DNA from 2 places in the Exiguobacterium sp. SH1S21 genome. Region 2 is predicted to be linked to the other one. Evidence: riboswitches for the same ligand, from Rfam matches in the RefSeq annotation. Region 2 holds a riboswitch; the other holds the start of a gene.
The links. A riboswitch is a leader RNA that binds a small molecule or an ion and turns the genes downstream of it on or off. The one in region 2 is predicted to bind S-adenosylmethionine.
Positions count from the first base shown of each region.

Region 1: another riboswitch for S-adenosylmethionine. It lies ahead of EVJ24_RS13705 (Na+/H+ antiporter NhaC family protein); the one in region 2 lies ahead of metK (methionine adenosyltransferase).

Region 1 is NZ_SJUY01000012.1:10,530-16,004, reverse strand. It holds gene argS (arginine--tRNA ligase) at 1-55, opposite strand, end outside; T-box leader at 109-320, opposite strand; gene EVJ24_RS13710 (GGDEF domain-containing protein) at 477-2,156, shown strand; SAM riboswitch class I at 2,255-2,350, shown strand; gene EVJ24_RS13705 (Na+/H+ antiporter NhaC family protein) at 2,422-3,705, shown strand; gene EVJ24_RS13700 (TVP38/TMEM64 family protein) at 3,742-4,374, opposite strand; gene trhO (oxygen-dependent tRNA uridine(34) hydroxylase TrhO) at 4,598-5,475, shown strand, end outside.
Region 2 is NZ_SJUY01000008.1:158,550-164,024, reverse strand. It holds gene EVJ24_RS11955 (GNAT family N-acetyltransferase) at 1-405, opposite strand, end outside; gene EVJ24_RS11950 (YtxH domain-containing protein) at 570-1,067, shown strand; gene metK (methionine adenosyltransferase) at 1,108-2,316, opposite strand; SAM riboswitch class I at 2,448-2,567, opposite strand; gene pckA (phosphoenolpyruvate carboxykinase (ATP)) at 2,885-4,456, shown strand; gene EVJ24_RS11935 (alpha/beta hydrolase family protein) at 4,486-5,247, opposite strand; gene ytkD (RNA deprotection pyrophosphohydrolase) at 5,228-5,475, opposite strand, start outside.

The DNA of each region.
Region 1 (5,475 bases), on a different contig from region 2:
GTTCGTCACCGATGACACGTGACAGAGCCTCCGCATACTTGCGTTCATAACTCATGTAAATTTCCTCCTTCAAATCTAGTCATAAAAAAAACGCCCTTTGCACAGATGCAAAGAGACGGGTTGGCCCGCGGTACCACTCTTCTTGCCTGTTTTACACAGACCACTTTAACGGTGATAACGGGGGGCCCCCGGCTACGCCTACTCGCTTCGGATAGCATCTCAAAAGTGCGTTTCGCGATGTTTGTCAGCCTAGGCTCTCACCAATCCCTAGGTCGCTTTGTTGACTAAACGATCGTTACTCTCTTTTTCATCGACTTTCGTCTATGTGGTTGAAAAGCAACTTCATTATAGAGGATATTTGATGTAGACTCAATGCTAGAATTCAGCCATTATGATGAATAGGCAGGACTCGGGCGCAACCGTGCCGAATCTCCTACCATACATATGAGAAGACTTTTCCCACACAGGAGGGAACTATGAATCATTTTCGCAAGATGTCCGTCCTCGGTTGGAGCATTTGGAGTTTGATCGTTTTACTGACCATCACTTTGTTTACAACCGGTGTCCTTGATGTTCCGGCGATCGAGCCGCTTCCGTTCATCTTGATCGCGCTGCTCGTCATCATTTTCCAAATGGACTCGATTGAACGGAAAGGCGTCTATTTCACGTTTTCAGAAAGCATCGTCCTCATCATCTTTTTATTCTTTGATTTTGAGACGGCGCTCCTCGTCAACCAAATTGGACTCCTCGTCTTTCAGTTCGCCAACTTAAAACCGCGCGTCGCGCTCCGCCGCTTCCGGTTCACTTATCCTTGGAACGCGATCACGTCATTTTTAGAAATCGCCATCCCGGCAAGTGTTTACTTGGCACTCGGCGGTGAGACCGGTCTTGGCTTCTATTCGCAGGATTCGTTTGTCCCGCTCCTTGGTCTGATCAGCGCCATCATCTTGAACACGATTGTCCAAAAATATCAAGTCGGCTGGTGGTTCCGCGTTGATATTCCGGTCCGAGATTTTCTGAACATCGCTTTTTACACATATATCGTCAGTTTCGTCTTCATCTTTGCCGCGTCGTTTTTCCGTGAGACAAACTTGCTCGTCGTCAGCAGCATTGCGGCCGCCCTCACGTTCTTTATTAAGCGGTTGATGATTCAAAAAGGGCGCCAAGACGCGTTCAAGTCATTGATCGAACAGTACGATGAAGCGAAAGAGGCCGTCTCCCTATCTCAAAGCGAGGCCCAGGCGATTGAAGTGTTCTTGAGTCAATGTGAACGCCTCAACCAATATGATAAAGGGTTTGTCGAGTTCGTCCTGTTCGACCGAACGCTCTATTTCGATTTGTTGACGCGACAGCCGATCGACCGTCCGCTCGTCTTCGACTTGATGGATGCGCGCCATCCACACGCCAAGTCTGTCGATTATGAGATGCGCTTCGAATGGGACGCAGCGTTGTCAGATGCGTTTCATGACGATTACCACAGCTTCATCTCGGTCCAGTCAGAAGAGATTGACGGGATTCGGACACGTATCGTCATGATCGGTGAACACGTCTATGGCTATCCGCCCATCATTCAAAACGAGATGGTAAAACTGTTGAAATCGTTCAACCGAACGATCAGCCGATGCCACGAACGCGACCGCCTATACACGGAAAGCCGCACCGATAGCTTGACGCTGCTCGCCAACGCGCGCGCGTTCTACGAGTATGGGATTCAACAAATCTCGGACGGCTCGATGTACCCGATCTCGGTCGCGATGCTCGACATCGACTTCTTTAAAAAAATCAATGACACGCACGGTCACCAAGTCGGAGACAACGTGCTCCAAGAGTTCGGGCGGCGAATCCGGCAAGTGCTCCGGACCGATGACTTTGCGGCCCGTTACGGGGGCGAGGAGTTCATCTTGCTGCTCAATCATTGCGACGTCGACCAAGCCGTCGATATCGCCGAACGGATTCGGCAGAAGATTGAAGATAAGCCGTTCCGTGTCGATGGGGTCGATATTCCCGTGACCGCCTCGATCGGTGTCGATACGATTCAAGCGTTCGGCGACAAACGGCTTGACGATACGATCCGTAACGCTGACCGGGCTCTTTACGTCGGCGGCAAGTACGCCGGTCGTAACCGCGTCGCCCATTACAACTTTTTGACGACATGACTTCCCCCCGCGTCCACTGGCGCAGGGGGATTTCTGTTGACAACCCGATTTGAAACAGGTACGTTAGGAAACGTGTCTAACAACTACATCATGACGACTTTTTATCAAGAGAGACGGAGGGACTGGCCCTTAGATGTCTCGGCAGCGGGTAACCTGTGCCAAATCCAGCGAGCGTTCTGCTCGAAAGATGAAAAGGGTGTCTCTTACAGAGAGAGCCTTTTTCGGAAGGCTCTTTTTTTCTATTCTTTGAAATGAGGTGAATCGATTGGAACAACCAACAGCTAACAAATGGGCGCTCTTGCCCTTGCTCGTCTTCCTCGTCTTCTTCATCGGGGCGGGTATTTATTATGGCGACTTTTACAAGTTCCCGGTGCTGATCGCGGCGTTGATCGCTTTAATTGTCGCTGCGATGATGACGAAAGGAAGCGTCACTCAGACCGTTGAGCGCATCGCCCAAGGTGCCGGCAATCCAGGCATCTTGATCATGATATTCATCTTCCTGCTCGCCGGCGCGTTCTCGAGCGTCGCCGGTGCAATCGGTGCGATTGACGCGACGGTCAACGCGGCCTTGACGTTCCTGCCGCCGTCACTCTTACTGAGCGGACTGTTCGTCATCGCTGCTTTCATCTCGATGGCGATGGGCACATCGACCGGTACGATTGCCGCGCTCGCCCCGATCGCGCTCGGCATCCATCAAGAGAGCGGGGTCAATATCGCAATCGCGGCCGCGGCCGTTGTCGGCGGGGCCATGTTCGGAGACAACTTGTCGTTCATCTCGGATACGACAATCGCTGCCGTAAGGACACAACGGACGAACATGCGCGACAAGTTCCGGACCAACTTTTGGATCGTGCTCCCGGCCGCAATCATCACGACCGTCCTGTTAGCCGTTCTCTCAAGCGGAGAATCGACGATTGAAGTGGCCGCGTTCGAATGGTACAAATTGATTCCGTATCTCGCCGTCATCGTCCTCGCCTTGACCGGACTGAACGTCATCCTCGTTTTGCTCGGGGGCATCGCGCTCGCTGGCATCATCGGGCTGATTGACGGAAGCTTGGCCGTCACGTCTTACGTCACGGCGATGGCCGACGGCATGATGGGCATGGCCGAGATCTCGCTCTTGACGTTATTCATGGGCGGACTCGTCGGACTCATCTCGCATAACGGTGGACTCACATATTTACGAGACGCACTCACGTCACGGATTAAACGCCGGGCTGGTGCGGAATGGAGCATCGCCGGGCTCGTCAGTGCGACGAACGTCGCGACGGCGAATAATACAATCTCGATTCTCGTAGCAGGCCCGCTTGCCGCGAATATCGCCGATACGTATGACATCGAACGGAAAAAGTCAGCGAGCGTACTCGACATCTTCTCGTGCGGGGTACAAGGACTTCTGCCTTACGGGGCGCAGCTCCTCATCGCCGCCGAGTTGACGAACACGGCGTCCCCCGCCCTCGTCCCGTATATGTTCTATCCGTTCCTCCTGTTCATTTGCGGAGGCTTGGCGATCGTTTTCAACTTCCCACGTTTCAAAAAAACCAACTAAGCAAAAATCCTCGAAGGCGGTCGCCTTCGAGGATTTTTATGTTCTCGCTTCACGTTTACGTTTGAGCTCTTCGTTCCGTTTTTTGAAGGCGCGCCGTTTGAGAAGTTCTTCGAGCCCCCGGCTGATCGCCCACAACACGAGCAAGAGCAAGCCGAGCATCGACAAGCGGAACGGGCTTTGGATGAACTCTTGCCACTGATCACCGATGACTGAGAAGATGACGACGACGAGCAGTTTCCCGAATCCGGCCGCTAATACGAACGTCCGGAGCGGCATTTGAATCAAGGCGAGTAAGTACGTGATCAAACTGACCGGGATGAACGGCAACGAATATAAGAATCCGAGCGAGATTGGACTCATATGGTTGATGCGATCGAGCCAATAGACACCCTGTTTATGTTTTTCGAGCCAACGCGTCATCGGTTTGCGGAACACGTATCGGACGGCGGCGAACACGAGGAGTGTCCCTGCCAAGCTGCCGATCCACGATAAGAGCACACCGAGCCAGAAGCCATACGTGGCCGCGTTCGCCGAGATGATCAAGACGAGCGGGAGGAACGGGAAAATCGCTTCTAGGAACGGGGCCCCGAGTCCAGCCCAAGGACCTCCCGGCAATCCTTGGAGCCATTCGATGATGTTCAATATATATTGTTGGAGTGATGTGAGCATTTCAGTTTCCACCTTCGGCTTTCGTTACTACCTTTTACCCGAATTCGTTCAAGAGGACTCATCCCCCTGCTCTCCTCAAAAAAAAATAAAAAGTATTTGCGAAATTTCACTGTGATATCTATCATATAATAATGGACTTGTGGTTGCAGGCAAGTTCATTCGTCGAACGACACAACCCAACGTTCGTTTTCCTGCAAAAAACTGAACACAGGGGAGCAATAACATGGAAACAAAACCAATGCGGGTCTTACTGTACTATAAGTACGTCAACATCGAGGACCCAGAAACACTGACACAACAACACCTCAAGTATTGTAAGGATCTCGGGATCAAAGGACGTATCTTGATTTCTTCGGAAGGAATCAACGGGACGTGCTCGGGCACTTGGGAACAAACCGAACAGTACATGAACGACTTGAAAGCTAATCCATACTTCAGTGACATCGAGTTCAAAATCGATGAAGTCGAAGAGCATGCTTTCAAGAAAATCTTTGTCCGTCACAAACAAGAGCTCGTGACGTGGCGCTTTGATGGCGAGTTCGACGTGCCTAAACAACATGGTGCGTATCTCGAACCGGAAGAATGGAAAGAGATGATGAATCGCGATGATGTCGTCATCCTCGACGTTCGTAACAACTACGAGTACGATCTTGGTCACTTCAAAAATGCGATCAAAATCGACGTAGAGGCTTCTCGTTACATGCCAGATTGGCTTGAGGAGAACAAAGACCTCTACGAAGGGAAAACACTTCTCACGTACTGTACCGGAGGCGTCCGTTGCGAGAAATTTACCGCATATATGCGTGACCAAGGTCACGACAACATCTTCCACTTAAAAGGCGGCGTCGCCATGTACGGCAAGGACGAAGCAACACAAGGGGAAAACTGGGACGGCGAGCTTTACGTCTTTGACGAGCGCATCAACGTCCCGGTCAACACGGTCAATCCGTCAGTCGTTTCAACGTGCATGCACTGTGGAACGAAGACGGTCCGTTACGTTAATTGTGCCAACCCGGAGTGCAATGCCCAACACTTCTGCTGTGAAGAGTGTGAGCCGAAACAGATGCGTTCATGCTCGAAAGAGTGTCAGGAGCATCCACG
Region 2 (5,475 bases):
GTTCAGTTCGGTGAACGCTTGATGGCTTAAGAAGGCGATCGCTTGCTCGTTCGAACTCTCGACGTACAGCTCGATCGGCTGCGCTTTCCGCTCTTGGAGATGCGTCAGCAGTTCCGCCCCAAGTCCTTGGCGATGGTGAGCCGGATGAAGATAAAGACGAAGCACTTCCCACGTATCACCGCGGTCGATCGCATGGTAAAACCCGATGACGTCTCCTTCGGACTCACCGACGATGAACAACTGTTCTTTCGCTTCTTCACTCGAACCAATGGCCCGGACGATCTCTTCTTGTTGATAGGCGCGCTCCATCACCTTAGACCGAACGTCATCTGTCACACTGATGGTCGCAAGTGCGATATCTCGAATCGTGGCGGCATCTTCTGGTACGGCTTCCCGCATCTTCATAACAGCTTCCCCCTTTTGGCCAATCTAGTACTATCATTCCCCATCACGTAAAAAATATCCTGCCCTTCTATTACTTTTTCGTGTCGAAATAAAGCAGAACGTTATTTTCTATTTTAACTAGGGTATATGAGTACCAATGCCAACTTACAAAGGAGTGTTTAGACATGGAACCAACATTACAAAACGATCCGCACGCAGCTAACGCTAACAACCCGAATCGCCAATTCGACCAAACCAACTCGGGTGGTCCTAGAATCAACGTCGTGACCGGGATGCTTCTCGGTGCGCTCGTCGGCGGTCTGATCGCCCTACTTAGCTCGTCGAACCGTGAGACGACGAAACAGTCACTCACGAATGCGAAGTCGTCTGTCGGCGGTCTCGTCGACACGATCAAAGAAGATCCGGCCGGTAAAGCGTCTCAAGTCATCGAGCAAGTGAAATCGGCTTCAGGTATGATTCAAGAAGTATCGACCGATGTGCAAAACGTCTATGAAAAAGTTGTCGGTGAAGTCGACACGGTCAAACAAGACGTGAACAAAGTCGTCGAGACAGCCCAGGAAGCAAAATCAGATTTGCAAGATATTGGCGAGAAAGTCGTCGAGGCGAAAGATACGGCACTTGGCAACGAGAACGCAACAAACGAAAATAAACCACAAGCATAATAAAAAACGACCTTTCTCACGAAAGGTCGTCTTTTTGTGCTTATGCGAAACGTTTTGCGCCTTCTTCAAGCACTGCCGCTTTGTCCGTTTGCTCCCATGGGAGTTCAACGTCTGTGCGACCAAAGTGTCCGTAAGCTGCTGTCTGTCTGTAGATCGGGCGACGAAGGTCGAGCATCTTGATGATGCCGGCCGGACGAAGGTCGAAGTTCTCACGAATGAGTTCAACGAGTTCAGTCTCGCTCAATTTACCAGTGCCGAACGTGTCCACCGCGATTGAAACCGGGTGTGCGACACCGATCGCGTATGCAAGTTGAACTTCCGCTTTGTCAGCAAGTCCAGCTGCCACGAGGTTTTTCGCCACGTAGCGGGCCGCATATGCTGCCGAACGGTCAACTTTGGTAGGATCTTTACCTGAGAACGCACCACCGCCGTGGCGAGCGTATCCACCGTATGTGTCGACGATGATTTTACGTCCTGTAAGACCTGCATCACCTTGTGGTCCACCGATGACGAAACGGCCAGTCGGGTTGATGAAGTATTTTGTCTCGGCGTCGATGAGTTCAGCCGGGATGACTGCTTCGATCACGTGTTCTTTAAGGTCCGCTTGGATCTGCTCGAGCGTGATGTCTTCTGCATGTTGTGTCGAGATGACGATCGTATCGATACGGACCGGGTTGTTGTCTTGGTCGTATTCGACAGTTACTTGTGTCTTACCGTCTGGACGAAGGTAAGCAAGCGTTCCGTTTTTGCGAACTTCTGCCAAGCGACGTGACAATTTGTGAGCGAGTGAGATCGGGAGCGGCATGAGTTCAGGTGTCTCGTTCGTTGCATAACCGAACATGAGGCCTTGGTCACCGGCACCGATCGCATCGATCTCTTCGTCAGTCATTTGACCTTCACGAGCTTCGAGCGCTTGGTCGACACCGAGGGCGATGTCTGCCGACTGCTCGTCGATTGCTGTGAGTACAGCACAAGTCTCAGCGTCAAAACCATATTTGGCACGCGTGTAGCCGATTTCACGAACAGTTTCACGTACAACTTTCGGGATATCCACGTAAGTCGATGTCGTGATTTCACCAGCTACGAGCACGAGACCTGTCGTGACAGACGTCTCAGCCGCAACGCGGGCGTTTGGATCTTCAGCCAAAATGGCATCCAAAATCGCATCTGAGATTTGGTCACAAATTTTATCCGGATGTCCTTCAGTGACGGACTCCGAAGTGAAAAGTCGACGGTTCAAGTTTGACATTTCGAAAAACCTCCTATTAATAAGGGTGATGTGTGGACGGTACTCGTTCCCCTTACGCGTTGCTTTGGGACGGTAATGAAAAAAACCTTTCGCCACGTTCAATGGGAAAGGTTGAATCGTTCTTCCTTACCCTCTTATCGTTCGAAGCTGTCGCTTCGCTTCAGGATAGCACCTTTTCCGAAAAAAACTACAGGATCGGACGGTTGCTGGGCTTCGTAGGGCCTTGTTCCCTCCACCGCTCAGAATAAGAGTATCCGTTACGAACACCATCATATAAATGCCATACCGTTCTGTCAAGCGTATCTGCTTAATTTGTAAATTTCTTCGTAATCACGGAAATCATTTATGTTTGTGAAATATCAAACATTTTTTTGACGGTTTCCGTTTTTTCACTCCCCGCTTATACAGAATATGTTAGAATGTCCTTGTAAGAAAGCGCTTACTTTAAAGGGTAAAGAAATGCTTGTTTTTGATTAGTGTGTCACATATAATAAAAATGTCATACTAATCAAACGCGGAAGTATGCGGATTTCATCCACATCTATTTAGGGGAAAGGTGGGATTCAGGATGGCGACTACGCTCCTGAAAATCGAAGAATTAATTAAAGGTGCCGATGTATTACGGAACTTAACGGTTCCAGAATTGGTGGAAGAAGCCATTCGTAACGGTGAAGGCGTACTGACGAAAGACGGGGCTTTATCGGTCAGTACAGGGAAATTCACAGGGCGGTCACCGAAAGACAAATTCGTCGTCCAAGATGAAGTCAGCAACTCGTTAGTGGATTGGGGGCCGGTCAATCAGCCGATCGCAGAAGAAAAATTTACCGCTCTTCTCGACAAAGTCCTCACCCATCTCGAGACGAAACAGAAGCTGTATTATCTCGAAGCTTCGGCTGGAGCAGATGAGCACTACACGCTACCGGTACGCGCCATCACCGAGTACGCGTGGCACAGCTTGTTCGCGAAGCAGTTGTTCTTGCGGGAGTGGCCGACAGCCGGTGCGTTTGACCCATTCACGGTCATTTATGCGCCGAGCTACAAGGCCGACCCAACAGTTGACGGGACAAACTCAGAAACGTTTATCCTCGTTTCTTTCGCCAAGCGTACCATTCTGATCGGGGGAACAGAATACGGCGGCGAAATCAAAAAATCAATCTTCTCGGTCATGAACTTCCTATTACCTGAACAGCACGTCTTGTCGATGCATTGCTCGGCCAACGTCTCGGACGCCGGGGAGACGGCGCTCTTTTTCGGACTATCGGGCACGGGCAAGACAACGCTCTCGGCCGATACGGAACGTCATCTCATCGGTGACGATGAGCACGGTTGGTCACCAGACGGCATCTTCAACATCGAAGGAGGTTGCTACGCCAAGACGATCAACTTGTCGCGTGAGAACGAGCCGCAAATTTATGACGCCATCCGTTTCGGCTCGTTGATTGAAAACGTCGTCTTGAACGAAGACCGCTCAGCCGACTACAAAAACATCTCGCTCACCGAGAACACGCGAGCAGCTTACCCGATTCAATTTATCGATAACGCGATGCTCCCTTCACGGGCCGGCCACCCGAACACGATCGTCTTCTTGACGGCCGATGCTTACGGGGTGCTCCCGCCGATCAGCAAGTTGACGAAAGAGCAAGCGATGTATCACTTCCTATCCGGCTACACGTCAAAACTAGCCGGGACGGAGCGCGGCGTGACCGAGCCACAAGCAACGTTCTCGACTTGCTTCGGCTCACCGTTCTTGCCGCTCGCCCCGGAACGGTACGCCGACATGCTCGGTAAGTTGATCGAGCAGCATAACGTCGACGTCTACCTCGTCAACACGGGTTGGACCGGCGGGGCTTACGGTGAAGGGTCACGTATGAAGCTCAGCTACACACGGGCCATGGTGAACGCCGCGATCAACGGTCAATTGCGTGACGTCGACACTGTGAAGCATGACATCTTCAACGTCGACATCCCGGTCCATATCGATGGCGTCCCACAAGACGTGCTCAACCCACGTGACACTTGGAAAGATACAGCTCATTACGATGTCGAAGCACGAGCGCTCGCCTTGAAGTTCCAACAAAACTTTAAACGATTCACGAAAGCGAGTGAGAAAGTCATCGCTGCCGGCCCAATCGTCTTTTAACTCAAAATGACTAGTACCCCGCTCGGGCACTAGTCATTTTTTCTTGCAATCGCCAACATCCAATCCATCGCTCGGTCCGTCGTCTTCCATTTTTCCCAGAACGGGAGCTGATGGGCGAACGGCAAGATCCAAAGCTCTGCTTGCGAACCGATCTTGTCGGCGAGGGCGGTCGCATGACGAAGCCGGACTTGCTCGTCGTCCGTCCCATGAATGAGTAGCGTCGGCGCCTGCCAGTCTTTGAAGAGCGGAGACCGTTCGACATACGCCTCATGGACCGCCTCCGGGTCTCCCCCGGTCATCCGGCGCAACATTTTCCGCATCGAACGCTGTTCTTCATACGTCCACTCCAAATTCGTCACACCCGCCCACGACGTGACCGACGTGACGGGACGTTTTGATGCGAGCGACAACGCCATCATGCCGCCACGGGAAAAGCCGAGGGCGTGAATCGTCTGGTGCGTCCGGCTAATGCGGTCATACAGAGACACGACGTCCTCTAAGTCGGCGCCTCCGAAATCCTCTTTCCCGGTCCCCCCGTGGTTCCCGCGATAAACCGGCGCCACGACATGGAACCCTTTCGCCGCGAATTGCATCAGCCGAGGCAACCGCACGTCACCGATCCTTCCGGTGCCGCCTCGTAAATAAAACAGCACCTGGCCGTTTGGGCGTTTGGGCGTGATCGTGTAGGCGACGACTTCTTCCCCGTCACTCGTCTCGTACCAACCTCGATGAACGGGGTATCCCGCATAAGGAGGCAGGACGTCGACTCGATTAAACCAACTTTTTGTCATGGAGTACTTTCATCGTCTCGGGCAACACTTTATCTTTCATCATGAAACTGTAGCGGCCGTTACGGAGCAGGTTCGTCGGTAACGTGTCCAACAAGACGGCCCCATCGGTCTCATCGACGGCCGGATGATCCTCGAACCGCTCGATCTCCGCAAAATAAATATTTTTGATGACGGTGTCTCCACGCCCGAGCACCCGGTACTGCCCTAAATAATGGAGCGTCTTGACGA